One region of the Pontibacillus sp. ALD_SL1 genome, then DNA from elsewhere that is predicted to be linked to it. Evidence: predicted binding sites of a transcription regulator. Region 1 holds the regulator's gene; each other region holds the start of a gene.
The links. Region 1 encodes Rex, which represses fermentation and respiration genes when NADH is low (regulators of the CRP and FNR family bind a similar motif). Its sites were predicted from a motif close to TTGTGAAATATTTCACAA; they were not measured.
Positions count from the first base shown of each region.

Region 2: the regulator Rex is predicted to act here: its motif matches at 5,550-5,567, upstream of IMZ31_RS02155 (formate/nitrite transporter family protein).
Region 3: the regulator Rex is predicted to act here: its motif matches at 1,876-1,893, upstream of cydD (thiol reductant ABC exporter subunit CydD).
Region 4: the regulator Rex is predicted to act here: its motif matches at 6,216-6,233, upstream of IMZ31_RS16745 (L-lactate dehydrogenase).

Region 1 is NZ_CP062974.1:269,360-277,358, forward strand. It holds gene tsaD (tRNA (adenosine(37)-N6)-threonylcarbamoyltransferase complex transferase subunit TsaD) at 1-778, shown strand, start outside; gene IMZ31_RS01575 (ABC-F family ATP-binding cassette domain-containing protein) at 1,115-3,049, opposite strand; gene IMZ31_RS01580 (redox-sensing transcriptional repressor Rex) at 3,375-4,052, shown strand; gene IMZ31_RS01585 (MDR family MFS transporter) at 4,158-5,570, shown strand; gene IMZ31_RS01590 (hypothetical protein) at 5,628-6,032, opposite strand; gene IMZ31_RS01595 (YdiK family protein) at 6,143-6,343, opposite strand; gene IMZ31_RS01600 (CPBP family intramembrane glutamic endopeptidase) at 6,351-7,049, opposite strand; gene groES (co-chaperone GroES) at 7,329-7,613, shown strand; gene groL (chaperonin GroEL) at 7,674-7,999, shown strand, end outside.
Region 2 is NZ_CP062974.1:413,275-421,273, reverse strand. It holds gene IMZ31_RS02180 (alpha/beta hydrolase) at 236-1,036, shown strand; gene IMZ31_RS02175 (CHRD domain-containing protein) at 1,463-1,900, shown strand; gene IMZ31_RS02170 (PLL family lectin) at 1,959-3,014, opposite strand; gene IMZ31_RS02165 (hypothetical protein) at 3,097-3,588, opposite strand; gene IMZ31_RS02160 (Na-translocating system protein MpsC family protein) at 3,701-4,399, opposite strand; gene IMZ31_RS02155 (formate/nitrite transporter family protein) at 4,687-5,529, opposite strand; gene IMZ31_RS02150 (divergent PAP2 family protein) at 5,739-6,206, opposite strand; gene IMZ31_RS02145 (hypothetical protein) at 6,438-6,620, shown strand; gene IMZ31_RS02140 (ATP-dependent helicase) at 6,649-7,999, opposite strand, start outside.
Region 3 is NZ_CP062974.1:2,943,010-2,951,008, reverse strand. It holds gene IMZ31_RS14950 (zinc-binding dehydrogenase) at 1-891, shown strand, start outside; gene IMZ31_RS14945 (ketopantoate reductase C-terminal domain-containing protein) at 910-1,212, shown strand; gene IMZ31_RS14940 (helix-turn-helix transcriptional regulator) at 1,383-1,592, shown strand; gene cydD (thiol reductant ABC exporter subunit CydD) at 1,933-3,666, shown strand; gene cydC (thiol reductant ABC exporter subunit CydC) at 3,663-5,375, shown strand; gene IMZ31_RS14925 (sensor histidine kinase) at 5,484-7,223, shown strand; gene IMZ31_RS14920 (LytR/AlgR family response regulator transcription factor) at 7,220-7,951, shown strand.
Region 4 is NZ_CP062974.1:3,334,878-3,342,876, reverse strand. It holds gene IMZ31_RS16770 (glycosyltransferase family 2 protein) at 1-189, shown strand, start outside; gene IMZ31_RS16765 (glycosyltransferase family 2 protein) at 551-1,537, shown strand; gene IMZ31_RS16760 (GtrA family protein) at 1,542-1,955, shown strand; gene IMZ31_RS16755 (ArnT family glycosyltransferase) at 1,952-3,418, shown strand; gene IMZ31_RS16750 (L-lactate permease) at 3,518-5,143, opposite strand; gene IMZ31_RS16745 (L-lactate dehydrogenase) at 5,177-6,130, opposite strand; gene IMZ31_RS16740 (methyl-accepting chemotaxis protein) at 6,741-7,999, shown strand, end outside.

The DNA of each region.
Region 1 (7,999 bases):
AGTCGGAGCCTTATTAGTAGGGGTTAATGCGGCTAAGGCATTAGCTTTTGCTTATCAGAAGCCTCTGGTGGGCGTACAGCATATAGCGGGGCACATCTATGCGAATCGTCTGATGAAAGAGTTTCAGTTTCCATTGCTATCTCTAGTTGTTTCAGGAGGACATACAGAGCTTATTCTTATGAAAGAACATGGCTCATTTGAAGTGATTGGAGAAACGAGAGACGATGCAGCCGGTGAAGCCTATGATAAAGTGGCGAGAACGCTAAAACTTCCTTATCCAGGTGGTCCTCATATTGATCGACTGGCTCATGAGGGAGAAGTGACGATTGATTTCCCTAGAGCTTGGCTTGAGAATGATTCCTTTGACTTTAGTTTTAGTGGATTAAAGTCTTCGGTTATTAACACGCTCCACAATGCTAAGCAAAAAGGGATTGAATTGAAGCAGGAGGATATTGCGGCGAGCTTTCAGGAAAGTGTTGTTGACGTATTATCCACAAAAGCGTATAAAGCGGCGAAACAGTATGGTGTGAAGCAAGTTATTGTAGCAGGTGGTGTAGCTGCTAATAAAGGATTACGAGCTCGTCTTGAAGAAAAGTTTGGTTCAGATGAAGAACTTGAGCTATTAATTCCGCCACTACACTTATGCACAGATAACGCAGCGATGATTGCTGCAGCAGGAACCGTTGCTTTTAATCAGGGTCACCGTGCTGGTTGGGACCTGAACGGAAATCCGTCTTTATCGTTAGAGCGATATGCGAAGCGTTCTGTAACAAAATAGTACACAGGGATAAAGCGAAATCATTTATTGGTTTCGCTTTTTGATGTGGAAAACACGTCTGAATGTTTCAATTAGTGTGTACATATACAGTCTTTTCCACAGCCAGAAATTAAGATGTGCATAAATATTGTAGAATGCTGTCACAGTAAACGATCGTTTGTGAATAAAAATTGTGGATAACCTAATGTAATTCTGTGGATTATGTGTATAAATATGTGAAAAACTGTATTTGTAAGGAAAATTGGTGTGGATATCATTGGGGATAGTTACACAGTTCGACAAAACCTATGAAAGCGTTAAAAAAAGAGGGGATATCTTGTGGATATCCCCTCTTTTTTAGTTTTCTTCATGGAGTTGTTCCCATTCTTCCATTAGTGATTCGATTTTTGATTGAGATTGTTCATTTGTTTCTGTGAGTTCTAAGGACTTCTCATGATCCTGATAAACCTCTGGTTCACAGAGTAAGGCATCATTTTTTTCAATGACTTCCTCTAATTCTACGATTTCTTGTTCAATTTCTTCAATGCGACGCTTTCGCTTTCTGGCTTCGCGTTGTTCCGCTTTATTTTGTTCAAATTGATTCTTAGAATCCTTAGTCTCTTTTTGAACAGTAGGGTTTTGCTGCGCTTCGTACTCAGCAATTTCCTTCGCTTCTTGCTTTTTCTCTAAATAGTAGTCGTAATCACCGAGATAAAGGTGTGTGTCTGTTCCATCTAACTCCAAGATTTGGGTGGCAATCCGGTTAATAAAGTAACGGTCGTGGGAGACAAATAAAATGGTACCCGGATAATCCATTAAGGCGGACTCTAGTACTTCTTTGCTATCTAGGTCTAGGTGGTTGGTAGGCTCGTCCAATACAAGGAAATTGGATTTCTCAAGCATTAATTTCGCCAGGGCGATTCTTGCTTTCTCACCACCGCTTAGAGAGTTCACACTCTTTAAGACATCATCTCCGGTAAATAGGAAGTTACCCAGTACAGTTCGAACATCTTTCTCATCCATAAACGGGTATTCATCCCATAGTTCGTGAAGAACAGTTTTGGAAGAATTTAATTGAGCCTGTTCCTGGTCGTAATACCCGATTTGAAGGTTCGTTCCATATTGAATCGTGCCTCCGCTAGGGGAGAGTTTATCAATAATGTTTTTGAGAAGGGTGGTTTTCCCGACGCCATTAGGTCCAACGAGTGCTAAGCGTTCTGTTCGATTTACATCAAAGGAGACGTTTTCGAATACTGGTTTTTTACTGTCTTCGTATTGGAAAGAAAGATCACGCGCTTTTAGCACATCGTTTCCGCTTCTTCTGTTGATATCAAATGTGAATTTAGCGGACTTTTGATCTCCTTTAGGCTTATCAACCTTTTCCATCTTCTCAAGTTGTTTTTGTTTACTTTGAGCTCGTTTACTAGTAGAAGCTCGAGCCATATTTTTTTGAATGAAGTCTTCCATTCGTTTCATTTCTGATTGTTGTTTCTCAAATTGCTTCAAATCGCGTTCGTAATTGGCGGCTTTTTGATCTAGATATTTGCTATAGTTTCCGTGGAATTTCTCAGAAGAGCGATAAGAGATTTCGTAAACGACATTTACGACTTTATCAAGGAAGTAGCGGTCGTGAGAGACGATAACGACAGCTCCTGGGTAGCCTTGCAAATATTGCTCTAACCAATTAAGCGTATCGATGTCTAAGTGGTTGGTCGGCTCATCAAGGACTAAGATATCTGGTTTAGAAAGTAAGAGCTTACCGAGTGCTAGTCTTGTCTTTTGGCCACCACTAAGAGTAGCGATTGGCGTGGTTAAATCGAAATCCCCGAAGTTTAACCCGTTTAATACAGCTTTAACGTCAGCTTCATAACGATATCCGCCGTCATTCTTGAAACGCAATTGCAATTCATCGTAGTCTTTTAAAAGTTTCTGGTATTGTTCCTCTTTAGCTATAAGGTCAGGATCCGCCATTTTTTCTTCCATTTGACGGAGTTGTTTCTCCATAGCTTTTAAATGGTCAAATACGGCGATCATTTCATCCCAGATGCTTTTATCTGATTCGAGTCCGGTGTGCTGCTCTAAATACCCTAATGTAGCTTCTTTGGGTTTGTGGAGCTCACCTTCCTCATACGAAAGCTCACCGGCCATAATTTTGAGCAAGGTCGATTTTCCTGCTCCATTACGTCCAACAATGGCAATTCGGTCATTGGTGTGTACTTCTAATTTAATATTCGATAGAATAAGATCAGCGCCGAAGCGTTTTGTAATATTATTCATTTGCATAAGAATCATGGTCGTTCACCTCAATGAGTTAAGTGTATCTTAAGAAATGCGTGTGAAGCAAGGTTCACACGTTGAAGTGAACTCGGGCTTCTTATCCATGGTCGAGATGTTTGTGAAATTAGAAACATTTCTTTACAATTATGCTGTAAGGACAATCCATCATATAGAACAACAAATAGAAACATAGAATTTCATTCATAACAGAACGAGGATGATCTTTATGATCTTCCTGAATTCGTGGTTATAGAAATTGGAAGCGTTAACGGTATCAGCGAAAGGTCCTTTAAGGACTCGATTAGTGTACTGTTACGGTATGAAGTGAGGGGGATAAGAGATGGAGCTAGATCAGGCAAAAATACCACAAGCGACAGCCAAGCGACTGCCCTTATATTATCGTTTTATAAATAATCTGCATAGCCAAGGTAAGCAACGTGTCTCATCAAAAGAATTGAGTGAGGCGGTGAAGGTCGATTCAGCCACAATTCGTAGGGACTTTTCTTACTTTGGTGCCCTTGGTAAGAAGGGATACGGTTATAATGTGAATTATTTACTTACCTTTTTCCGTAAAACTCTTGATCAAGATGAAGTTACGCGGGTTGCTTTAATAGGAGTAGGAAATCTCGGAACTGCTTTCTTACACTATAACTTTACAAAGAATAACAACACGAAGATTGAGATGGCTTTTGATGCGCAGGAAGAGAAAGTCGGTAGTCATATAGGCGGTGTGCCTGTTTATCATATTGATAAATTAGAGGAGTACTTATCAGAAGAGATTTCCGTTGCGATTCTAACGGTACCAGCTAATGAAGCGCAAAGAATAGCTGATCGGTTAGTAGAGGCAGGAATTCTTGGTGTATTAAACTTCACACCAGCTCGGATATCTGTCCCAGAAGGTATACGGGTGCATCATATCGATCTAGCAGTAGAGCTGCAAGCACTGGCATACTTTTTAAAACATTATCCTCTCGAACATGAAGAGGGCAACGAAGAAGAACCAAAAGAGGCTGACTAAGCCTCTTTTTTGTGTGTAGGAATTGGTTTTGGCTAGTGGATTATGTGATATAGTAGAAAACGATTCGTAAAACGAAATAATTAGAAACGAAAGAAGGGACGCAGCTTGAGCAAATTATCAAGTAAGTGGCTTGTCGTTGTATCCGTCTTATTTGGTACATTTACAGTGATATTAAATAACAGCATGTTAAACCCGACGCTTCCGCGCTTTATGGAAATCTTCGATGCTGATGCTGTAAGTGTAGGCTGGATGCTGACGATCTTTATGGTGGCAATGGGGATGACAATGCCGTTAACAGGCTTTCTCGGAGATCGTTTCGGGAAGAAGAAAGTGTATGTGACGGGGCTTATCATCTTTTTAGTTGGCTCTGTGTCAGGCTCCATTTCTCCTACCTTGAGCCTTGTTATTCTCTCTAGGGCCGTGCAGGGGATTGCGGGTGGTTTGCTGATGCCGATTGCGATGGCGTTAATCTTTAACGCTTTCCCGAAGCACGAGCGTGGTCTAGCTGTAGGTGTATACGGGGTCGCTGCCATGGTAGCACCTGCGATTGGACCGACAATCGGCGGGGTAATCATTCAGTTCTTTGATTGGCCTTTTCTGTTTTTATTTAATATTCCATTTGGACTGATTGGAATTATCCTATCTACTAAATATTTAGTCGAAACGGAAAAAAATCCTTCTCTTAAATTCGACACCATTGGCTTTATTCTTGTGACGATTGGTGTCGGAGGAATCTTATTTGCCCTTGGACGAGGGAAGGAACTTGAGACCCTTCTTACAGCCAGTAACATAAGTCTGATTGTTGTTGGTATCTTGTCGATCGTGGCCTTTGTCTTTGTGGAAAATCGGAAGACGCAGCCTTTATTGAACTTATCTGTCTTTAAAGTTCCGACGTATGCCGTATCTGTTGTCGTAACAGGCGCGGCATCGATTGGTCTTTTCTCAGGAATCTTCTTGCTGCCACTCTTGATTCAGAATGTATATGGTCTGAATGAGGTTATGACAGGACTTCTTTTCTTACCGGCAGCGGCATTAAGCGGTGTATCGATGTCCATTGGGGGGAGGATTTTGGACAAGAAAGGTCCGAAAGCGGTTATCCCTATTGGATTGTTCGTAATGGCTGCTGCCACAACAGCCCTTGGTTTTCTGGAGTTGTCCACTCCATACTGGGTGATCCTCGCGTTAAACGCAGTACGGGGTGCTGGAATGGGGCTTAGTAATATGCCAGCCACAACAGCTGGAATGAACGCCATATCGGATGAGCTGGTCGCTCAAGGATCGGCGATGAATAATGTCCTTAGACAAATGACCTCATCATTCGGCATTGTCTTCTTCTCGATCTATTATGAAACAAGGCGAGCAGTGATTGCAGCCGGAGAGGCAAATATGACAGAGGCGACGCTTCAAACGTTAAATGAAGCCTTTCTAGTCTCGGCTGTCGTTATTGTCTTAGCGATCCCGTTTTCCTTTATTATGAAAGGAGCAGGGAGCTCTTCTGAGGAGGAAGAAGGGACGTAATTGCTATAAAAAAAGGCCATCAAGAGGATGGCCTTTTTTTGTCGTATGTGGGTGATTCTAGTTATACGAATATAGTGGTTGCTTCCAGTTCCGAATAAGCAAGTAAAGGCTTAGTAGTGTAAGGAAACTTAGGTGCAAAATAGGAGTCATTTGCAAAAAGGCAACGGATGCCCTGTGATCGAATAGGGGTGTCTGAAAAACTGAAAGATTGAATAATAAAGCTAGCATGATGAAGCCTGCTGCTATGACGCGTCCTAAATTGCTTCTTACAGCTAGTATGCCAAAACTTATGAAAGTAGTAGCGATAAAAAATAACATCTGGGCGACGAGGGCTTCCGAAGTGGAAAAGGAAACTGGAATATCAGATAGTATTAACATTTTATACGCGAATGCAAGGATGCCTGTAATGAATCCAAGCCCTATAAGTAAAGAGCTCACGGTGCTGCGTAATAGATTTTTCATATCATCACCACCTTTTTACAAATTATACCTTACCATATAATAGCAGATAATAGACGATCTGAACATGGTGGCATAAAAATAAGCGGCTATCCCCGTAGTGGGGAAGCCGCTTATTTTTTGTTGCTTTTGTTCATTTTTAGGAACAGCATAAAAAGTCGAATCGCGACGGCGAAATTTACTGTCGCAACGAAAGAGCAAACGAGCGTAATCAAGTTCCAAATTGTCTCTTCTACACTAAGTATGGCGATATACGTAAATAAAATCCCCATAATAAAATAGAGGAATGCCATAAAGAATGGCGAAGTTTTCATAATAGGATTAACCTCCAAACAGGATTGTCTGTACGTTTTGCTCCAGTTGTTCTACATCTATTGTCATCTGGGCAATAATGACGAGGGAATTCATAGTTGCGTGCGTGATGATCGGTACGATAATGCGCTTTGTTTTCTCATATAAGTAGGCAAAGACTAAGCCCATCATGGCATATTTCAGTAAGTGCTCTGGTTCGCCGTGCACGATCCCGAAGATACTGCCTGATACGAGTGCAGATATGAGGAAGTTCGTATATTTACGTAATGTTCCGAATAGAATCTTTCGGAATATGATCTCCTCTAAGATCGGTGCCACAATGGCAATGATGAGAATGAAGATCGGTGTTGCTTTCGCAAGAGCCGATAAGTTTTGCGTGTTCTCTGATATAGGATCAACGCCAAAGACAAGAGACTCAATGACAGTAGCGGCGTACTGACTTAGGAAAGCAAGTAAGATTCCAAGCAGTCCCCACTTGATGTAAGACCCGATACCCATATCGTAATCCTGACGCAGGTCCTTCTGTATATCTGGCTTTAAGAGCCATGTAATAATAAGAAGGCCAGCAATAAAGGATGAGATCGTCCAGGTGATCAGCCAGGTTTGAGGATTCTCAAGGTCCAGTGAAAGAATGAACTGACCTACCAACCCACCTGATAATTGGACAAGCGTATATGTTAAGATGACATACCAATAGCGCCTTGGCATTCGGCAACGACTCCTTTTGAGAATTTATACCTTTATCTTACGTATTGTAACACATTTAAAGAAGTGGAAAGAAACGTTTAAATCGGAAAAGATGAGTCATAATCGGCTGGGGGAGTGAGCGAGTTTCTGTGAGGAAATTTTTATGAAGAAATTAAATGTTTTCGCTTGCAAAATACCTGGAGATTCATTATTATAATAATTGTGTTAGCACTCAAGTTAAGAGAGTGCTAATAAATCAAAACAAGAATAGTTTTTAACCATTTGAGGAGGGTGTCTGATTTGTTAAAGCCATTAGGTGATCGTATTGTAATTGAGGTAGTACAACAAGAAGAAAAGACCGCGAGCGGTATTGTTCTTCCTGACTCTGCGAAGGAGAAGCCTCAAGAAGGTAAAGTTGTTGCGGTAGGTTCTGGTCGTGTGACGGATAATGGTGAAAAGGTTGCACTAGAGGTAGCCACTAGCGACCACATCATCTTCTCAAAATTTGCTGGTACTGAAGTGAAGTACGAAGGTAAGGAATACTTAATTTTACGTGAGAGTGACATTTTAGCAGTCGTTAACTAATACAATTAATGTTGGACAATCATAAACGCTTACAAGAATCTTTTAGGAGGGTATTTATTCATGGCTAAAGATATTAAGTTTAGTGAAGACGCACGTCGTTCGATGCTTCGCGGTGTAGACCGCCTTGCTGATGCAGTTAAAGTAACTCTTGGACCAAAAGGACGTAACGTGGTTCTTGAGAAAAAGTTCGGTTCTCCACTTATTACAAATGACGGTGTAACAATCGCGAAAGAAATTGAATTAGAAGATCACTTCGAGAATATGGGCGCGCAGCTTGTATCTGAAGTAGCTTCTAAAACAAACGAAATCGCTGGTGACGGTACAACAACGGCAACGGTTCTAGCACAAGCGATGATCCGTGAAGGTCTTAAAAACGTAGCTTCTGG
Region 2 (7,999 bases), 140 kb from region 1:
CCCCCATTTTCGCTTAGAATCATTCCTAAAACCAGGCAGACAGAACCAAAACGTATTGCACTAATATATCGGATTTGTATTTATCGTTATATCATCTACTTACTAACTTATCTTGAAAGAAAAGGAAAGTCAACAATTAATCAGAAAATTAAGTCTTTTAAACTGCACGGAACTTTCATTTCCATCAGTCATCTGTGAGATAATGCCTTATATAAAAGAATGAAGAGGTGTTACGATGAAGAAAATATTTTACGGAGACCACACAGACCAATTTGGGGAACTAAGACTCCCAGAAGGAGACGGACCTCACCCAGTTGCAGTTGTCATCCACGGTGGTTTCTGGAGAGAGCCATTCAATTTAAATCTCATGGACAAGGTTGCAGAAGATTTAACCACCCAAGGCTTTGCTACTTGGAATATTGAGTACCGACGTGTCGGGCAGGATGATGGTGCTTGGCCAAACACTCTTTTAGATGCGGGACAAGCCTTTGATTACGTACTTAAACTTGCTCATGAATATAACTTAGATACGAGTAAGACCATTACTATTGGCCATTCAGCTGGCGGACATCTAGCCATGTGGCTCGCAGGTCGTCATAAGATCTCTCCCATAAGTGATCTTTATGTAGAGAACCCTCATTCGGTGGCAGGAGTCGTAAGCCTCGCAGGTGTGGTTGATCTTGAGACAATGTACAATGTTCACCATTTCAGAGACACTTCTATGGGAGCAGAACCAAACAACCCTGTTGCCGATTTATTAAAGGGCAGCCCTAAAGAAGTATCTGAACGACTAAAAGCCGCCTCACCGCTTGAACTGCTTCCTTTTAACGTTCCGCACGTCCTTATTCACGGGGCACTAGATATACATGTCCCTATTGGAATCAGCTCACGATATCAGCGCATCGCTGAAGAACTGGCTGAATTTGTGAAGTTTGTAGAACTTACAGAAGCCGAACACTTTATGCTGATCGACACAAAAACAGAAGCATGGGCCGCCGTTCGTGAGGAAGTGGATCTACTTTTACAGAGTATATAAACTCAAAAAGATCTTACTATTAAGAAGAGACGAAGTTAGTAGACTTTTTTTATGAAAGGAGTCGTTACATATGTTGAGTAGTTAAGGTGTATAGGGGACGATTCACTTTCCACTGGCGAGATGTCGAGATTTCTTTATTTTAGGTTGGGCATAAGGCGGGCCTATCACTACATAAACGCAGGGCTTGCTCGGGGACTGCGAGACTCCCACGGGGAAAGGAGCCTAGGGGAGAATCCGCAAGAGAGCGAAAGCGAACGAGGAGGCTTCCCAGAGCTCCCCCGCAGGAAAGCGAGTTGTCCCCGAGCAAGCCCTAAACCCCATATGGTAACGGCCCCTTCACACTAACTCTCAGATCCACTTAAATATACAAACACCATTCAGAGCCCAGTGAATAAGATAAGAGCGTTCACTACAGGAGGCGATGATATGGATAAATTTTTTAAAGCACGCTTAAAAGGAAGAAACGAAGTTCCACCAGTTGAATCTGAAGCATCTGGGTTTGCGAAATTCGTCGCAAATAAGTATGACACTAAAATTAAATTCGTTTTAAAAGTAGAAGATATCGAGAACTTTGTTCAAGCACATATCCATTTGGGCGATCGTGATCAGAATGGGCCTGTTGTAGCTTTTTTGTTCGGGGCAGATCTTGATACGCTGCCAAACCAAAACGGCATCTCCACTCATAAAGGTGTAGTAACAGGCATTCTAAGGGATGAAGACATTGTGAAGAACGACGTCGGGATTCACTCCATTTCTGAACTTCTCGATTGTATGAAGAAAGAATTAACGTATGTGAATGTCCATACTGAACAAAACCTAGCAGGTGAAATCAGAGGCCAGATCATTCCTATACATGAAGGCTAATCATCCATAATTACAACAACGAAAAGCCTGCACCTCCTATAGGAGATGCAGGCTTTTTCTACGAATACCACTTATGCCACATATTATCGTTTCTTCCTCTTACAAAACAGTCCACTCGCTTCCTTGCCCATGAGACTGCCGCCGGGCTTGAGCGGACACCACCTTGTGGAGAACCAAGGTCTTTCCAATTACTCCACTTCGTCCCTTTCCATGTTTTCTTCCATAAACTATTGTTATCACCTCGAACGAAGCAGTCGATTCTGTCCGAAGACCACGATGAAGCTGCCGGTGCATTTTCAAATCCACCACGCGGAGCACCAAGGTTCTCCCAATTGCTCCATCTAGAACCATCCCACCATTTATGCCATAGCTGATCAGTACGACCGCGCACGAAACAATCAATTCGATTAGGTCCCCATGACACAGCGCCAGGACCATCACGTAGCCCACCTTTAGGCGATCCTAAGTTCTCCCACTCGTTCCACCTGAAACCATCCCACCACTTATGCCACATGTTGTTGTCTTCACCTTGAACAAAACAATCTAATCGGTTTGCTTGCCATGATGCCACAGCTGGAGCACCTTTCATGCCTCCAGGAGGCGTGCCAAGGTCTTCCCACTCGTTCCAACGAGAGCCGTCCCACCACTTGTGCCACATTCGTTCGTTGCGTCCACGAACAAAACAGTCAATACGGTTTTGCCCCCATGACACAGCAGCCGGATAGCTTCTTAGACCTCCTCGTGGTGCACCAAGATTCTCCCACTCTCTCCACCGGGAACCATCCCACCATTTATGCCACATAGCGTTATCGTCCCCACGTACGAAACAATCCAGCCTATTGGCCTGCCAGGAGGCCACTGCCGGTGCTCCTTTCATTCCCCTTGGAGGAGAGCCAAGGTCTTCCCATGACTTCCAACTGGCACGATAGGCTGGATCAAATCCATCTTGTACTATGAGTTGATCGGCATATGAAAGTGGAACTTGGGCCGGATCATAGTAAACAGGTTGCTGCTCGGCTCCATAGCCTCCCTGTCCAGCATATCGGGCATCATGGTAATAAGGAGTTTGAAAAGGATAATAAGGATACATATGATATCCATTCTGATTCCACATTGATGTCCCTCCTATCTAAGCTGATCTATACATGATATGCCCAAGAAGGAAGGATTAGAGGTCGTCCACTTGAAAAAATGCCTTACTCTCCTTCTTTTTCGAAATCCGGAAATTTATTATGACGAATAAGGTCATAGATCACCCTTCCGTTGCTCGGTTGACCATCAGGGTAATACACAGGAAGAAAATCGAATAAGACAAAGTAAAACGCATAGAAGATAAACTGAGTCCAGAACGACTCCATAGGAATTCCATCTATGGCAAGTAGCGCATTGACTCCAATTGCTACCACTACGTTACTTAATATGGGCGCAGAATAAATGACGATATGAGCCCATTTCTTATCAAATTTTAAAGAATCATAGCTACACCAGCTATACATAAAATAATAGCGTCGCACTTCAAAAACTCCTAAATTAAATAGCTTCGGACCGCACCCTACCGTTACCTTAGAACTGCTGGCCCCCAATAAATAACTCGCAATTAAATAGCCCCCTTCCCTAATAATGGATACAACGGGCAATATAATAAATGCTGATAGAATAAGTTTAATTACACCTGCAAATCCAAACATGTTTTCTTACTCCTTTTCTTTCATTTCGCTTTTATCCACAAAAAAAGCCGAAAAGACGTCACATGACGTCTTTTCGGCTTATGTCTAGCTCTATAGTCTAGCCCATTTCCACCTACATCGGTTTATTCTTTTGAATAATTAATACTATAAAACTCTGATCCAACTGAAAATCCCAGTCTACAAAAAGATCGGTAATTGAAACACCTAATATAGATTCATAGAGTCGACGGTCGAGCATGTCTTTCTCTAACCTCCGCTTACTTAAGCGAAGCGGCTGCTCATACCCTGAGCGAATCAGTTCTTTCTCAATATCAACTAGGATTCCTTTACGCTGAATAACGAGTGTTCGATCATTCAAATAAAGTGAATTCGTTTTTTCCGGCTCTTTCTCAACCTGTCGGCTTACACGGTTAATCTCTTCATGCAGCTTATCTTTGGCCGGATATTCATAAAAGTGTTCATCCTTGTTTGCTTGATCTTCTGACAGGACGCCGAGAATAATACCCGTACGGTTTTCTAACGACCAGTCATAGTATAAGTTATCAACTTGAAGGTCCGCCACAACCGTTAACGTGGCCTTCAGTTCATGTAAAACTTCTTTCATTAAAAGGTCCCGTGTCTCTTCCACCTTCCGATCGTGACCTTGGCTACGAAGGACACGCTCTGTCGGGGTGAGGAAATCACGAAGATAAAATGTAATAAACGGATGCTTAATCGACACATAGACAGAAGCTGGTCCTTTGCCATAGTGCTCTCGTAAAAGCTTTCCTGTATAACTCGCTAATTCAGCTTGAACGGACTTCTCTTCCATATCTCTCAACCCTTTTCTTTCGCAGTTTCTACTATCGTCTGATAGATACTTTACCTCTTAAGAAAACAAGCTAAACAAATCGTAGAAGAAGCGTTCAAAAAAGCCAAAGAAGGCTAACCTTCTATGGCTTAGGTAGACAGTAATTGTGGTTTCTTATTGTAGGAGAAAAGTTTATTCATCTCTCCCGTGGCTATTATAACGCTTCTACCATTATTTTTAAATAATAATGTTAAATGTTTCCGTTGCTTCTGGTTAGAGGTAGATGGTCCGAAATCAAAAAGTTATGTTTATACTTGAGAGGTCTTAGAGGATTGACCTTTCAATGGTTTTAGTCCTTTCACAGACACAGGTACGTGTTGTTTTTTCTGGTTTAAGTATACGTAGACAGCTCCTACAAAGAAGCCTCCGCCGATAATATTGCCAAGTGTAACAGGAACGATGTTATGCATGAAACCTCCAAGACTCACTAAAGCTGTGTGAGGAGAGGATAATGCTAGTGAAAACAGAGCGACGTTTGCAATACTATGTTCATAACCTGAAATGAAGAATGTGAACACAAGAAGCATCATTAGCATAATCTTCGAGATATCCTCCTTCACTTGCATAGGAACCCAAACAGCCAAACATACGAGCCAGTTGGCTAAAATGGCACGGAAAAATAGTTGGGAGGTTGGTACGTTCATCTTCTTCTCAGCTGCAGCGATTAGAAAAGATTCTTCAGGAATAATGGTTTGAAGAAGACCTGTAAAATAGATCATCCCCGCCAAAAATAAGATCCCTATAACATTCCCTGCATAGCAATAACTCCATACTTTTATCGTATCCCACCAAGTCGTCTCTTTCTTTAAAGAGGATACAGTCAAGTACATCGTGTTTGACGTAAAGAGTTCTGAACCGCCATAGATAATTAAACAAAAAGCAACTCCAAAAAACAACGCATTCAAGAGATAGGTTGATGCTACATGTTGTTCGTAAAAAGGCTGAGCAAGTGTAAAAGATAAAATAACAGCAAATCCAATATAAACCCCTGCTAACGCAGCTCGGATTAAGTAATGACCTGGGCTCTCCTCCACCATTTTCTTCTTCCCGATAGCCTTTTGCACTACCTGGTGTATTGTGTGCTCCTCCATAAAAATCACCCCCACCCGTTATGTGAATCACTTCACATTTAATCTTATGCCTGTCTTTTAAGAATGGCAACCTTTATCACTAATTTGTAATATATAGAAAATAGTAACGTTTTCGTTTCAACTTTAAGTTGACAATATAATGGAATAAGGTTCTTGCCATTAAAAGAAACCTCCCTTTACAAAGAGAGGTTTTTAAGACTACATATTCCTTAGTTATTCTCGAGCTTCGCTGAAGCAAAGCCTAGGGCACAACCAAAAATCGCTCCACCTAATACTTCCACAGGTTGGTGACCAAGTAGTTCTTTCAATTCTTTCTCTCGCTCTACAAATTCAAAGCTTGGGAAATCCCCAGCTAAAGAGGCAAAGCTGTCCTCTAACTCATTTACAAGTCGTGCGATCTCACCAGTATGTCGTCTTATTCCTTGAGCATCATACATAACAATCGCTCCAAAAACCGTGGCTAGCGCCGTTTCTGTATGACGCGCTCCCTTATGAGAAGCTAAGTACGTAGCTAAGGCACAAACCCCAGCCGAGTGAGAACTTGGCATTCCTCCTGTCGTCGCTACCTGCTTCCAGTCCCAATTACCTGAAAGTTTCTTATGGGTTAAAATTTTTAGCCCTTGAGCGATCCCTATTGATGATAAAGCTGTTAGAATTCCTCGATTCATTTTCTTCATCTGTTCACCCTCCGTAACATCATCTTCATTCCAGTCATGAACTTCTAGTAACTCCATACCCCGAAATGGGTCAATTTAAGCAGGTGATGTGTGTAAAAGCTATGTGTTTCAAACTGTAGATGAAGACCATCGAGAAACTTTTGACTCAATTGTGTGAATGTTGAACAGTGCATCCACGGTATAAATGTTCTCCCAAGAAACATACTAAACTAGACAAAAGGAGGGATTCACATGGCAAAGAAAACAAAGAAAAACGATGCAGAGCAAAAGCACAAAAAAGGATTTGATCCGAAGAAGATGGACGTTGAATTTGGACAAGAAGTTACGGGCGAATTCGGAAGTGCCGCAGCGAACAAAGCGCACAAAGAATCAGCTAAACGCGCACGCAAATCGAAGAATCCTGAACAAAACTAAAAAAAGGACTTCCTCATTACAGGAAGTCCTACTCTTTCTTACGCAATATTCCATTATCAATACAAATCTCCGCATTAAATTCTTTATAACCTACTTCTTTAAATTGAATGGAAATGGCATCGCCGCCGTACTCTTTAATAACACCAACGCCAAATTTTTGATGCTCCACTTCTTTCCCTACCTCAATCTCATCCCATCCGAGCAAACTCTTATCAGATAAATCGGGAGCGGGGCGTGTACGTCGTGTTACAGCTCTCTTCTCATCAGGGAACTTGGCAATTCTGCGTACATTGGTCAAAAACTGCGACTCAGATACACGCTCGTCCCCTTTATACCCATAAGTCAACAGCTCCAAGTGAGTACGTGCACGCGTCATACCAACGTAGAAAAGACGAACCGCTTCTTCCATCGGGCCATATTCTTTCTTCCGATAGCTGTCCATATCTTCCTTCGAAGGTACAACGCCATTGATTAAATCAATCATATAAACCTTGTCATACTCAAGTCCTTTAGCACTGTGGAAGGTAGTCAGGGTAAGGGAACACGACTCTTTATTATATTTAGACGTTTGGACCAATTGTTCAAGCTCCTTCAGCCGGTCTGCAAAACCTTTTAAAGACCCGAGTCCTTCTGCAATCTCTTCTAGTGTATTTAAAATCGTGAACAAATGCTCGCCGTTAAAGCCGAATTTCTCTACCATCTTCTGAATGGCTTTGTCGTAACCAAGCCGATCGCGAATGACACGGATGGCTCTCGCGGGTTCCATCTTGTTCATCTCAGCGAACAGCTTCTTTGCCTGCGTCACGTTTTTCTTCTGATAAGAAGGGAGCTCAGTTTCAAGAAGAAGATCAAAGACTGATTCCTGAGCGTTGTGACTTCTGAGAAACGCTATCTGCCTCTTTGTGATATACGCATTAAACTTCGTATGAATTCTCTCTAGTATATCCACGCGTCGATCATTGTAAGTGAATCTCATAAAGTTGAGGATGTCCTCAACAATCCAGTGTTTGAAGAACTTCGCATCAATATCTTTCATATAGAAGTCGATCCCTGCTTTACTAAGCTTATCCGCAAGGGGTACTGCAGAAGCGTTATTTCGGTACAATACCGCGACTTCTTCGTCTGGACCGCTTTGTTTCACTTGCTCCGTCACGTACTTTAGCTGATCCTCATAGCTTCGCATTGCTTTAATGGCAATCGGATTGGCTGAGGGATTTTCGGTGAACATTTCCTTATGAAATCGGTTCTGATTCCGCTTAATAAACTGGTTCGAAACTTCAACAATCTCAGTAGAAGAGCGGTAATTCTGCGACATTGTGAGCACAGTCGCATCCGGGTACGTCTTCTCAAACTGAAGAAGCTTCGTCACATCAGAGCCG
Region 3 (7,999 bases), 1.1 Mb from region 1:
AAAACAGCAGGCCTGAATCGACGGGATCTTGCAGTAACAAATCGTCACAAGATCGAACAGCCGCCTCTTATATTAGGTTCAGACGGGGCCGGTTTGGTTGAAGAGCTTGGTGAAGGTGTAACAGGATGGAACATTGGAGATGAGGTTGTCATTAACCCAGGATTAGGCTGGAAACATAATAGCGATGCCCCGCCACAAGGTTTTGAAATTTTAGGGTTACCTGATGACGGTACATTTGCTGAATATATTGTAGTTCCAGAAGAGAATATTGAAAAGAAACCTCAACATTTGTCTTGGGAAGAAGCGGGTGTTCTTCCGCTTGCAGCATTAACAGCGTATCGTGTTTTATTTACAAGAGCCAAAGTTAAAGAAGGAGACACAGTTCTGCTTCCTGGTATAGGTAGCGGTGTTTTAACGTTTGCTTTAAAGTTTTCCAATGCAATAGGGGCCAAAGTAATTGTCACGTCACGAAGTGAAGAAAAGTTAGAGACAGCTAAAGAATTAGGAGCTGACTTAGCCATTCCAACACTTTCCGATTGGGAAGAAGAATTAGCTGAGGAACAGGTGGACGTGGTAGTTGAAAGTATCGGACAAGCAACGTTTGAAAAATCTCTTGGAGTTGTTAAGCGAGGCGGTACAGTTGTCACATTTGGTGCAACGACAGAAGACAAAGTCGAGATTGATATTCGCAAATTCTTTTACGGACAATATAACTTACTTGGCTCAACAATGGGGAGTCGTGAGGAATTTCAAGACATGCTATCCTTTATTACCGATCATAGCATAAAACCAGAAGTAGATAAGATGTTTGCCCTATCTGACTATGAAGAAGCTTTTGCGTATATAAAAGACTCGAAAAACTTCGGTAAAATTGGCTTTACAATAGGCTAAAAAGGACAGGGCTCGCCAATTGGTCCTATTCGTGAAAGCGAAGAGGGATTAAAAGTGATGAACGAAGTTATGTATACTATATCTGCAATTATGAGGAATCTAAATGCCCCTATTAAGGCACAAATTGAAACATCACTTTTAGATAAGATGCACCAAATGGATTATAATATGAAATCATCGATGCAGCGGGATATGGAAAAAGGGCAGCCAGTTGAGGCAGAGCATTTCTATGGTTATTTGTTAGAAGCAGCGGAATCGCACTCCATAGATGCGCCTTTATTATCAGCAGTTCATGGGAATTTGATGGTATATAGTTCATAAATAGAAGTGACATTTAAAGGAATGGGCATTCATTATAATGCTCATTTTTTTATGGATCTTTGTAACTTTCACAAAAGAAGGGATATGTAAAAAGGTAAAGTGAGTTTGACGTAGGAGAGAGTTCTCACGTACACTTTACGTAAAGTAAGATTAACCGTAAAGGTGATGGAATGAAAAATTTGATTAAGGAAAAAAGGACAGCTAATAAGATTACACAAGAATATCTTTCAATACAGCTTCAAGTATCCAGGCAGACCATAATATCACTCGAGAAAGGGAAATATAAGCCTTCACTTGTGCTAGCTCATAAATTAGCTCAAGTATTCGACTGTGCCATCGAGGATCTCTTTATCTTTGAAGGCGATGAGAATATAAAATAACTCTCGCATGACCTACTAAAACAAGATGACAAGCATAGAATTGTTGTCTTGTTTTAATACGAGGCGAAAAACCTTTGACGTTTTATTGCGACAAAGAACTAAAGGGTGTCTGGCACCCTTTAGTTTGTTAAAGTGTCTTTGGACTGTGAAGGCTTTTTTTGTTTGGTGAATAGTTCGCGAGGGCTTAATAAACACTAATGGAGTAATACTCCTATTTTTACAATAAATATAGGCAGAATTCATGCATATAGAGGATATTTCTTTTATAATACAAAAAGAAGACATGTGAAATAATTCACATGGTGAGCTAAACGAGAGATGCAAGGAGACGAGATTCACTATGAATGTATTAAAACAACATGCTAAGAAACAAAAGGCTACCAGATTTTTGCTTATTGTTTCTTCTCTTCTGTTAGGGATAACGGTTATTGCTCAAGCATTATTCTTTGTGTCCATTGTCGATCAAATCTTCCTTAAGGGTGCAAGTTTCGAGAGTATTATACCTGATCTTATTGGTTTATTTTTCGTTTTAGTTGCTCGTTCGGCATTAACCTATTGGAACGGTCGAGCCGGCGTTAAGATGGCATCCCGAGTAAAGGAGTATTTCAGATCACAACTTGTATATAAATTTTCTAAAAATCCACTCCAAACGTCTATGGAAGGGCAATCAGGGCAGAAAGTAAGTACCGTACTAGACGCTGTTGATGAAATTGACGGCTACTTCAGTCAATACATTCCACAAGTTATTCAAACATCCATTGTACCCGTGATGATTCTTGTTGTGGTTTCTATGGAGCACATCTATTCAGGACTTATCATGATGATTACCGCTCCATTTATTCCACTTTTTTATATCATTATTGGTATTATGACAAAGAAAAAATCCGAAGAACAATTAGATAAAATGGCTGTTTTCTCTGGTCGCTTTCTAGATACCCTTCAAGGATTATCAACACTGAAGCTGTTCGGTCAATCTCGTAAGCAAAAAGAATTAATCGAGAAGAGCAGCTTAGACTTTAGAGATTCAACCATGGAAGTTTTAAAAATCGCGTTTGTATCTTCTCTTATGCTAGAGCTCATTTCTATGCTCAGTATCGGTTTAATTGCATTAGAAATTGGTTTAAGACTTGTATTATTTCAATCAATAACGTTTTCCGCGGCCTTTTTTGTGCTTATATTAGCACCCGAATTTTATTTGTTTCTAAAAAACCTTGGTCAGGCTTTTCACACAGGACGTGGAAGCATGGGGGCAGCTCAAAAAATTGCCGAGGCTTTAAATACAGAGTATCGAGAAGTGGAGTGGGGAGATGCTTCTCTTGGACGGAAGGACGATCCTCCTCATATTCGATTGAAAGATGTTCATTTTGCGTATGAGGCTGAAGGATTTGCTTTGAGGGGAATTCAAGCAGAAATTCCACCGTACAGTCAAACAGCTATAGTGGGGAAGAGTGGTTCAGGGAAGACGACACTTCTTCATGTGCTAGCTGGTCTACTTCCCTCATCAAAAGGTTCGGTCTGGGTAGATGATTTAGCGCGCTCTGAAATAAAAGAAGAGCAGTGGTTTGATACAGTCAGTTATATATCTCAGAACCCTTTTCTATTCTCTGGTACGATTGCTGAAAATATAGCAGTAGGTAAAAAAGGACAGGTTTCAAGGGAGGCTGTTGAGCAAGCTGCTATAAAAGCGGGGATCGCGCCTTTAGTGGAGTCCTTAGAACATGGGTACGATACACTTGTCGGAGAAGGAGGACGTGGTCTTTCAGGTGGAGAGAAACAACGTGTTGCAATAGCACGCGCTTTCTTAAAACAACCCTCCATCATCCTATTTGATGAACCGACCACAGGACTAGATTTACAAACAGAACAAATCTTGCAGTCTTCGATTCAAGAACTCAGCCAAAGTGCATCCATCATCACTGTTGCTCACCGCCTCCATACGATTAAGCATGCAGATCAAATTTTATATATGGATAATGGAGCGATTGTTCAAAAGGGAACTCATTTAGAGCTTGAAGAGAATAATCCTTTCTACCGTGCGATGGTGAAGACGCAGCAGGGAGGTATGGCGACATGAATGAACTTAGAGCGGTAATGAAGGATATGATGGTTGAGAAGAGAGATATCTATTTATCTGTTTTATTTGGCTTTTTGGCTGGTATTACAGCAGTTGCGCTGTTTGCTTCGAGTGGGTACCTTATTTCAAAAGCAGCTCTGCTACCGCCTATCTATACCCTTTCCCTTATGATTGCCTTTTTAAAGATCATGGGGTTTGCCCGTGCTTTTGGGCGTTATCTAGAACGTTTATATTCGCACCGAGCTACGTTTACAATGCTTAGCCAATTGCGTGTTAATTTCTATGAGAAGTTGGAGCCATTGGCGCCAACCATTTTCCAGAAGTACAAATCTGGGGACTTGTTATCTAGAATCGTCGGGGATATTGATCGTTTACAAAACTTCTTTCTGAGAGTTTATTATCCCCCTATCGTTCTCGGCTTTATCTTTCTTGCTACGATCTTCTTTACAGTATTTTATTCGGTTACCGTTGCGATTTTGTTGCTGGTCGGTCTTTTTGTAACGGGTTTCTTATTACCAGCATGGTTTGCTTATAAACAAAGAAGAATCAAAACACGTTTACGAGAGGAACGAGGGTCTTTATCTAGTGAAGTTACCGAGTTCTTATACGGTTTTATGGATTTGAAGTTGTATCAACAACTAGGAACCAAAAAAGAGGAATTAGAACAAGCATCCGCTCGTTATATAGATGAGCAAGAGAAAGAAGGGAAGATGGCTACTTATCATCAATCAATGAATAGTATGGTTACACTGCTTGTATCTTGGCTTGTTATTGCATTTGGGGCCTATCTTGTTTCAAACAATGAATTAGACGGTGTATTCTTAGCTATGCTGATTATGATTTCTTTAACCGTGTTCGAGAATGCTGTACCGATGGCATTGGTACCTGCTCACTTTGAAGATAGTCGTAGGGCAGCCAAGCGACTTCATGAAGTCGTTCAGGATGAACCGGAAAAAGTTGAATACACGAAAAGTCTACCTGTTAACAAGCCATTTTCATTGACCATGAAACGTGTATCTTTTGCTTTTCCTGGGGAAGAAAGAACTTCTCTTCAAGAGGTAGATCTTCATATACCGGCGGGATCAAAGACTGCGATTGTAGGAGCTAGTGGTTCCGGGAAGTCTACATTGTTCCAGTTGCTTTTAAAGTTTTACAACCCTACAAGCGGAGATGTATTGTATGATGAGATCTCTCAAGATGCCTATAGCCAAGAAGATATTTGGGCTCGTACAAATGTGGTTCAACAAGAGAATCACTACTTCTATGGCTCCCTACGAGATAATCTTCTATTAGCTAAAGAACGGGCTACAGATGAAGAACTTCAAGAAGTGCTTGGGCATGTACACATGCAAGACTTTGATTTGAACCAGACGATCTTAGAGAAGGGTGACAATTTATCCGGAGGTGAGAAACAGCGGTTAGCAATCGCTAGAGCTCTATTGAAGAAGGAAAGGTTGTGGTTGCTTGATGAGCCGACTTCTTCACTTGATGCTGTCACCGAACAAGCAGTTTACGAGCATGTTTTTCACCAAGCGCAGGACGATACTCTTATTCTTATTAGCCACAGACTTGTTGGTCTTGAAGACATGGACCAAATCATTGTTTTTGATCAAGGTGAAATCGTAGAGTCAGGATCTTATCAAGAATTACTGGAGCTTGAAGGGTATTTTTACCGTATGAAACAAATCGAAAAAGAAGTGCTTGTATAAGTTTTTTAAGCAGCTTTGAGTTCCCGATAACGGATCTTTAAGCTGCTTTTATATTTTAGAGCTATGCATGCTACAATAGATTTATCTTTACAAGAGAGGGTGGGAAGCGTGCTTGAATTATTTCTTCCAATGTTAGAGCGGTTGGGCATTATCGTAACAGTCGCTTTTGTCATCACAAGGTTTCGCTTCTTTCGAGAGTTAGTAGACAAGAAAACCCTTACCTCTAAACAACGCTACGTAGCGATTGGTTTTTTCGGCTTATTTGGAATAATCGGAACCTATACAGGCATTACATACGATACGTTATCTTTTGAGTACGGTTCCTTTGCTTATCAGATTGGTGGAGATGAAGCGATTGCTAACTCTAGAGTCATTGGAATCGTTGTAGCAGGATTATTTGGTGGCTATCAAATTGGAGTCGGAGCAGGTCTGATCGCAGGACTCCATAGATTATCATTAGGAGGATTCACTGGGCTTGCCTGTGGTATTTCTGCTGTCATCGCCGGATGTTTAGCTGGTGCCTTTTATAAAAAGAATAAGCCTTTACGTCTAAAGACAGCATTGCTTGTGGGAGCCCTGGCTGAAACTCTTCAAATGATGATTATTCTTGGTGTTTCAAAACCATTTAATCAGGCATTCGAATTAGTTCAAGAGATTGGGTTACCTATGATTGTGGCTAATGGAGTGGGCTCAGCACTTTTTCTATTGATTATTCGTAATGTTCTAAATGAGGAAGAAAAAGTAGGAGCACTTCAGGCTCAGAAAGCGTTGAAACTGGCAGAATCAACCATTGCTTATATGAGAAAAGGCTTGAATGAATCCTCTGCTAAAAAAGCGTGTGAAATTATTTATAAAGAAGTGGGCGTAAGCGCCATCTCTATGACAAATCATGAGGTCATTCTAGCGCATGTGGGACTAGCGGACGATCACCATAAAACGGGGGAAGTCATTCAAACTACAGCCACTAGAGATGTTATTCAAACAGGGGAGCGAAAGATCGTCAAGCATGAAGATATTCATTGTACAGAGCCTGATTGTCCTCTCGGCGCTGCTGTTATTGCCCCTTTAAAAAGGAAGAATGATGTGGTCGGTACGTTAAAGTTTTACGTTCGATCAGAAAAAGAAATTTCGAATGTCATGCTTGAACTAATTCAAGGACTTAGTGCCTTACTAGGCCAACAGCTTGAGATTGCAGAAGCGGAGAAAGCACAAGAATTAGCGCGAGAGGCAGAGGTGAAAGCTTTGCAAGCGCAAGTGAATCCCCATTTTCTATTTAATTCTTTAAATGTTATTGTTTCGCTCATACGAACTGAACCTAAAAGGGCTCGTTCAGTATTAATAGCGTTATCAAAATATTTTAGGCAGAACTTGAGTGCTACCACGCGTAAGTGGATCACCTTAGAAGAGGAACTTCAGCATGTTAAGGCTTATTTGTTAATAGAAGAAACCCGGTTTGTGGATCAGCTTCATGTGAATTACGATGTCGATGAAGAAGCGCTCGATGCTCATATAGCTCCTTTATCATTACAACCTTTAGTAGAAAATTGTATTAAACACGGAGTGAAAAATCAGGAAACGCAAGCTGAAATTCATGTAACGGTTCACAATCATTCAGAAGGCGTGCTTATATCTGTAGCAGATAATGGACAAGGAATTGCTCCAGAAAAGGTAAGAGACCTAGGTCTAATCCAAGTAGAATCAGATAAAGGAACTGGGCTTGGCTTGTTTAATGTGAATGAGCGGCTCGTTCACATGTATGGGAATGATGCTCGGTTACATATTGAGAGTACGTGGGGAGAAGGGGCAACTATTTCCTTCTTTCTCCCAAGGAAGGAGGAGCATTTGTGAGAAAACGTATAACAGTACTCGTTGTAGATGATGAGCGTTTTAGTCGTGAGGAACTTGTATTTTTGCTAAAGGAATACGAGATTTTAGAAGTGATTGGGGAAGCTGAATCAGGGGAAGCAGCTGTTATGAAAACGTTACAATTGCAACCGGATGTATTGTTCTTAGATATTGAAATGCCGAAGATGGATGGTCTTGAGGTGGCGAAATCAGTACATGAACTGAAGAAAGTACCTGAGATTGTATTTGCTACGGCTTACCCAGGTTTCGCAGTAGAAGCTTTTCGTCATGAAGCGGTTGATTATATATTAAAGCCATTTGATGAAGAGCAAATTAATCAGACAGTAACTCGTCTAGAACGACGACTAAGGTCTGAACCAACTGTGGAAAAGAGCTCAGTGCCTTCTAAGCTTGCAGTTGAAGAGGAAGAAGAAATCACTTATTTAAATCCAGCGGATATTATGTACGTTTTTCGTGATGGACGTGTAACGAAAATAGTAGATCAATTGAGGACTTATGAGACAAAGTGGTCTTTAAAAGAGGTTGAGAAGCGGTTAGAGCCTTTTTCTTTCTTCCGTATACACAAGAGTTATCTAGTGAATTTACAGTACGTTAAGCGACTTGTCCCGTGGTTTAATGGGGCCTTTCAACTTGAGTTAAAAGGGAGGGAAGAGCAGCTATCTGTCAGTCGTAACTACGTAAAAGAGTTAAGAAAGCAACTTGAACTATAGTGGCAGGGTTTAGGATATAAGTAATGCGAGGTAGATGATAGGATTAAA
Region 4 (7,999 bases), 750 kb from region 1:
GGGCAATTAACGATTCGAAATGCCTTTAATGTGACCAGTATGTATTTCACCTATTCTCAAATTTGGGTATTGCTCGTCGTCTTCTCCATGTTTTTAGAAATCAAAAGAGTACTCTTGCATCAAGAAGTGAAGTGGTACAAAACGAAGAGGTACGGGACGGATGGACACGTCCCTCGCCTGCCGAAATAAATGAGGGATAGTTTAGAACTTTTCAATAAAAGCAGGCTCATATTAGAGCCTGCTTTTTTGTGGTTTGGGTTAGGAAAGTTCATAAGGGGGACAAGGGGTTTGTCCCCCCTTTGCCCCTATTATACATTTTATAGGAAATATGTTATGATTCAGTAGTTTTGTAATGATAGATCATAGAAAAAATAGTTGTGAGACTTTCGTTCATAAAGTGAAAGTGGTGCTATAATATTGAAGGATAATCCTCAAATATCTGAGGTTTTGTGAAGCTGTTATGGACTTTGCCGTTGGAAGTTTAATAGAATTGGCGGGGTCTGTTATAACAGATAATAGAATGATTAAGAATTGTGAAAGGAAGATCGTTGTGAAGACTATAACGATTATGGTCCCTGCATATAATGAAGAAGAATCACTTCATTATTTATATGAGCGACTTTTTGGTGTAGTGGATGGCCAGAAGGGTTATTCATTTGAACTATTATTCGTAAACGATGGGAGTCAGGATCAGACGCTCCCGATCATTAAAGAATTGAGAGACATGGACAAGCGTGTGTCTTTTGTTGATTTGTCTCGAAATTTTGGTAAGGAAATTGCCATGATTGCCGGATTGGATCATGCCAAGGGAGATGCGGTTGTGATTATGGATGCTGATCTTCAGGATCCACCTGAACTAATCCCTGAGATGATTGAGTACTGGGAAGCAGGATATGACGACGTTTTTGCAAAGCGTAGAAGTCGTGCGGGGGAAAGCTTGGTGAAGAAGGCGACCTCTACTCTTTTCTATAAAGTACTTGAGAAGATGTCAGATGTACCGATTCAAAAGGATACGGGTGATTTTCGTCTGTTAGATAGACGTTGCGTAGAAGCCCTTAAAAAGATAAGAGAATCACAGCGTTATACAAAAGGGATGTTCAGTTGGGTCGGTTATAACAAAAAGGAAATTCTCTTTGACCGTGACCCGCGTGTTTCTGGTGAAACGAAATGGAATTATAAGAAATTAACAGACCTGGCGATCGAAGGGATTACATCATTCACGACAGCCCCGCTTCGTCTTTCTTCTTTCTTAGGCATAGGTGTGTCGTTTTTTGCGTTCCTTTATATGGTATGGATTATTTCTAAGACGCTCCTGTACGGAGAAAGTGTAGCGGGATATCCGTCACTCATGAGCGCCATTCTTTTCTTAGGCGGTATTCAGCTCATCGTTCTTGGCATTATTGGCGAGTACCTTGGGCGCGTGTTTAATGAAACCAAGATCAGGCCGCTATATTTTGTGGATGAATATAATGAAGAGAAAGTGACCAATCGATCTGACTTGGTTCAACATTCCGCTCAACACGGGGGCGAAAGGTAGTCTTATGGGTAAAAAGAAAGAACTGTTTCTGTATTTAGTGTTTGGTGGGTTAACGACCCTTATTAATATTATTGTTTACGCCGTGCTTGAAAGCGGGCTTGGTGTAGATTACAAATTAGCGACGACTGTGGCATGGGTCGCAGCCGTTGTTTTCGCGTTTATCACGAATAAGCTATTTGTCTTTCAGAGTAAGGACACTTCTGCCCGGACTAGCACACGCGAATTCATTTTATTTATCTTCTTCCGTATCCTTTCATTAGGAGTCGATCTTGGAACGATGATTCTGCTTATTGACGTTCTGAGTCAAGATAGCTTGCTTTCTAAAATCGTGGCGAATGTCTTCGTGGTGATCTTTAATTATTTTGCAAGCAAGTACCTGATCTTTGCTGAGAAACAAGAAAAGGAGGTAAAGGCATGAGCAAATTCTTATCTCTTTTTCAGCGTTTTTCAGTCATTGTGATTTTACTTGTAGGGGTCTTGTTTTTCTTCTTTGGATTTCTATCAAATCTCACAATGATCGAAGATGTTTATTCCTTGAGGGACTTGATTCTCTTCATGCTAGTAGGAATCTTGATTTTACTTATAGGAGTAGCCTTATTGAGGTTACCAATTCCTAACCTTGCCTTTGTGCCCCTTCTGCTGGTTGCGGCATTCATTATACGGCTTGTTTGGGTTCTGAATGTTGATACATCGCTTCTATCGGATTTTGCTAAGTTGTACAATGCATCCGTTAGTGCTTCAAATGGCGACTTTTCTTTTTCAGAAAATGCTTATTTTACAAGATGGGTTTATCAAGTAGGGTTTGTTATGTATCAGTCGGTCATTATCTCTGTATTTGGTGAGAATATTATGGTCCTTAAGATGCTCAATGTAGTATTCGGGACCGCTACGGTATGGCTTGTATACTTAATCGGGAGATCCGTCTTCAACGAAGTAGCCGGTCGGATTGCAGGTTCCCTCTATGCGATCTATCTTCCGTCGATTGTGATGACGTCTGTCTTAACGAATCAATACTTAGCAACCTTCTTAATCTTTGCTGGCTTGTATTTGTTGGTAGAGCGTTTTGAGGTCAGTAAGTGGAGCTGGATTGGTATTGGAGTTCTATTGGCGTTTGGGCACATCATCCGTCCGATTGGTCCTTTTGTACTGCTAGCGGTTGGGATTTATATCTTCGTCGTGTACCTGTTAAAAGGTGACCATAAACTAAAATCTCTTGGGAAATTAGCGGGGATAATAGGTTTGTTTTTCATCATTCAATTCTCCGTGAGTCAGGCCTTTATGTCTTCTGGAGTTACAGATTATCCGCTTGAAAACCGTGATCCTCTATGGAAGTTCGTGTTAGGGCTAAACCATGAAACGGACGGAACGTATTCTGGTTCTGATGTTGAAATTCTTGCTCCTTTAGATGAAGAAGAGCGAGAACAGAAGCAGCGGGAACTGATTGAGGAAAGGCTCTCTGACCCAGGTGAAGTGCTTGTACTCATGAAAAATAAATTCCAAATTATGTGGGGAGAGGAGCACGATTCATCTTTCTACTGGGGCTTAACAGGCATCGAAGCTCCAAATTTAAAGACGCTCCTTTATCAGATTGATAAGGTAATGTTTACTCTTTTCTTCGTGTTTGGAGTAGTAGCCAGTGTGAGGTTGCTGTTGAGCAAGCGCTCAGAGATTCCAATGAAATCTCTTCTTTTTGTACTGCTCGTGATCGGATATGCCATGATTCATTTGATTATCGAAGTGCAAACGAGATACCGCTTCTTCGCCATGCCAGCCCTCATTATGCTACAAGGTTACGGCATCTACCTCGTTTCAGAACGACTAAAGCTACTGTTTAAGCGGGACGTGAGGACAGTTTCGTCGTCCCTTCGAGAGACGAAATAGTTGGTGGTAGGATAATAAGTGCTTTCAAACGCAGGCTGATAGATCAGCCTGCGTTTTTTGTGGGCCAGGGGTACAGTTCACCCGTCCCCCTGGCCCGGCTCAAACTCCCATCAAAGAGAGAACAAACGTACATACACAAACAACAGCTAGTAGCCCAAGGCTATAGTAGAGCGTCTTCTGGAATAGGGCAGACTCCTTACCCGTTTGCTTAACGGCAGCAGTCGCGATGGCGATTGATTGAGGAGAAATGAGTTTGGCCATAACGCCTCCGGCTGTGTTTGCTGCGAGCAGTAGGGCTGGGTTGGCTGTGATTTGTTCAGCTGTTACGACTTGTAAGTGACCGAATAGGGCATTGTTACTTACTACTGAACCTGTAATGAAAACACCGAGCCAGCCTAAGATTGGGCTGAAGAGCGGGAACAGGTCGCCTGTTTTAGATAGCGCTAATCCAATGGTAGAGCTGAGGCCTGCAAAGTTTGATAGATTTGCAAAGCCCATGACGAAGCAAATCGTCAGAACCGGTACCCATAATTCTTTTACGGTTAGCTTTAAAGAGTTCATTCCTTGCGGTAATGTAATCGCAGAGCTGAATAATCCTGTTAGCATTACAGCTACAAGGATCGCGGTCCCTGTTGCAGAGATGATGTCTAATTTGAATAATGCATCTAGTGCGACCGTTTCTGGAGAGATCGGTGGTGCTTTCATAATGGTCTCATGCAGAAACGGCATCGGTATCATTTTTGTCGTGTTCGCTAAAAGCCCGTCCTCGCTGAATAACGCTTTAAAAGCAGGTAAGCTCCAGATCGTAATCGTTGCGGTTAAGATATAGAACGGAGACCAAGCTTTCACAATTTCCTTAAGAGAATAGGTTTCCATTTGTGTAGTCTCTGGTGCATCGCTTTCACGGTAAATCGTTTTTGGTTTCCATTTTCTTAAGAATAGAGCAAGTCCCGCCATGCTTAGAAGCGCTGCTAAAATGTTAGCTAGTTCAGGTCCTAAGAATAAAATAGTGAACAATTGAGTTCCTGTATAAATTCCGCTTACGACAAGTAGAGCCGGAAGTGTTTCTTTAATTCCCTTCACACCATTCAAAATAAAGACGAGTAAAAATGGGATGGCAAAAGAAATCATAGGTAGCGTAAATGCGAGCATTCTAGATAGTTCCATCGTTTCCAAGTTGCCCATCTGTGCCCCAACAATGACGGGGATCCCGATGGCTCCGAAAGCGCCGGATGCGGCATTGGCGATCAAACATAGGGCGGCTGCTTTCAGTGGACGGAAGCCGAGTTCAACGAGCAGGGCTGCACTGATCGCAATCGGTACACCGAAGCCGGCAGCCCCTTCAAGAAAGGCGTTAAAACTAAAACCGATTAATAATAGCTGTAAGCGTTGGTCTTCTGAAATATTTGCGATGCTAGCCCGTATTACGGTGAATTTACCGGTCCGGACAGCAATTTTGTAAAGCCAAACGGCCATGATGACGATGTAACCGATCGGCCATAACCCCTTCGCGACGCCTAATACAGAAGCGGATAGGGCTTGGGCAAGCGGCATATCAAAGAATAGGACAGACACGGCCACACTCAAACAAAGAGTAAGAAAGGCAGCGAGTATGCCTTTCATTCTAAACTTTGTTAAGGCGAGAAAGAAAAACAAGATTGGTAGAAATGCGATAAATGCACTGATTAATTCGTTTCCAAATGGATCGTACTGTTGTAACCACATCGGATATCATCTCTTTCTACTACAGAATAATCGTTATGCTTCAAAATTTTGTTCTAAGATGTCTTTCAATACGCGAGCACTATGGCTGAATTGCTCTGTTTCCTCGGCATTTAAGCTCACTTCCACCACATTGCGAATCCCGTTACGGTTAATCACAGCTGGAACCCCGATATAGACATCTTCTGTGTTGTACTCCCCGTTCAAGTAGGCACTCACGGTCATGATGCTGTTCTCATTGTTTAGGATCGCTTTTGTAATTCGAGTTAGTCCCATTGCAATGCCGTAGTAGGTGGCGCCTTTTTTCTCAATGATGTGATAAGCGGCATCGCGAACGTTTGTGAAAATCTCGTCCAAGTCTTCAAGTTTATAGTCAGGGCGTTGTTTCATCATTTCTAAAACGGGTACGCCTCCTACGGTCGCATGACTCCAGACAGGTAGTTCTGTGTCACCATGTTCACCGATGATTGTGGCGTGAATATTAGATGGTGCTACTTCGAAATATTCGCCAAGCATGTATCGGAAGCGGCCAGAATCAAGGATTGTACCACTGCCAATCACGCGCTCTTTTGGCAATCCGCTGAATTTCCATGTTGCATATGTTAAGATGTCGACTGGATTGGTAGCGACAAGGAAGATCCCATTGAAGCCACTAGCCATCACGTTCGTTACGATTGTGTGGAAGATAGATAGATTCTTCTTCACTAAATCCAATCGAGTTTCGCCTGGTTTTTGGTTGGCTCCTGCACAGATGCACACAATATCGGCGTCTTTACAGTCGTCGTATTGTCCGTACCATGTTTTTGTAGGGTTAGGGGCGAATACTTTTCCATGATTTAAGTCCATAGCGTCACCCATCGCTTTGTCCTCGTTTAAGTCAATGATTACTAATTCTTCTGTTACGGCTTGGTTTAACATGGCAAAAGCATAGCTGCTCCCTACGGATCCTGCTCCAATTAGTGCCACGCGGTTTACATTTTTAGTTGTCATTTTGAATTCCTCCGTAGAAAAATGTTTTATGTGAATCTCTTCACAATCTTATTGTGCACTTTCTTGAATATGGAATCAATACCATATGTGAAACTTTTCACAAAAAGAAACAAAAGACACTAAAAGAGCGCTTACATGTTCACGGTTTGTTCACAAACTGATGGGATGAGGGGACAGGTTCCTTGTCCCAGTTGGTGGGCCGGAGGGACAGGTACAGTGTCCCGGCAGTTTATGATTCTCTTTTGTTGACCATAATGGTTCTAAAAGGGTCTGGGAGGGGGAGCTTGAATGGAGGAAGAAGGAAATTTCTTTAAAGGCTTTTTGTGGGCATTGGCACTTAGCGTACCAGTCTGGGCAGTCATTATAGGCGTCATTCGTTTGGCTGTTTAACTAGTAGAAACATAGAAAATCTAAATTATTCATAAGCCTCTGTCTAATTGATCAAACGTTTGATCAACTAGACAGAGGCTTATTTTATAGGCGTTGAGAGGAGGGGGTGGGGACAATGTACCTGTCCCTTTGTCCCGAAATTAAGGAAAAATTATAAAAATTATAGTAATATTATAAAGTGGGCTATTTTGCCTAAATAAGCTTCAGAAGGGACAGTTTCATGGAGAAGGATAAAAAATTATCGTTATTAAACGATCGTAACAAATTAATTATTAAATTATCTTGGTTTTCTATTGTATTGAGTCTTTTAACAAACTTCACAAGTCATGCGGATTGGTTGATTGCAGGGATTATTGTGGGGATTGGAGGTACTTTTACAACAATAGGTACAATCTTAACTTGGAAAGAAATTGGCGTTAAGTATGTGATGTACATAGTCATGTTCAGTCTTACATTAATCACCTATTTTATGGTTGAAAGCAACCCGCATATGATTTCATACTTAATGGTTTATTATAATTTAGCGGTGATATCCGTTTATCAATTAATGAAACCAATTGCAGTCATTTCCTCTTTGCAAATAGCTTTAACCGTTCTGTTTTATTTACAATTTGGCACGGAGATGTTCCCGAATTACGGAGTGGAAGGTTTAATTTCTCTTATTCTATACATCGTGTTAGTGACGGCTTTTCTAATGTTCCAGGCAAGGCTGAATACGAAGCTTCAGGAAGAGTCGAGTGTGAACGAAGAAGAAGCTCTGTCAGCAAAGCAGCGTGCTGAAGAGATGGTTACACAAGTACAAGGTTCCTTAGAAACGCTTAGTAACTTTAGTGATAGTTTAAAGGGTAATATAGAAGTAACAGGTCGTGTATCTTCTGAAGTGACCAAAACTTTTAATGAAATGGCCTCAGCCATTGAGCACCAAGCAGCGGGTGTTATGGATATCACTAGCCTTGTTGATCGAAGTAAGTCAAATGTAGATGATGTGAATGTAAGTTCAAACTCCATGAAGGAAAATACCGAAAAATCGGTTGAAGTAGCAAATAAAGCATTTGATCAGATGAATCATTTGAATGGGGAGATTGGAAGCGTGAATTCCATCATGATGGAAGCGGAAGATTCAATGCACCAACTTCAGGAAGAAGCAAATGAAATTAGCGATATCATCCTTGTCATCAATAATGTTTCTGAACAAACAAACCTCTTGGCTTTAAATGCTGCGATTGAGGCCGCCCGAGCGGGTGAACATGGTAAAGGCTTTGCAGTTGTAGCGGATGAAGTTAGGAAACTAGCTGAGGAGTCAAAAGCCTCTACTGTTAAAATCGCTTCTATATTAGAAAAGATCCAAAGCAATATTATTGGTTCAGTAGAGAAAGTTACAGAGGGAAGAGTGGCGGTGACTTCAAGCCAACAGAACTCATTGGAGATTAAAAATGTGCTAGAAATCATTAAAGAAAATGGCAACAACGTGGTCGCTCA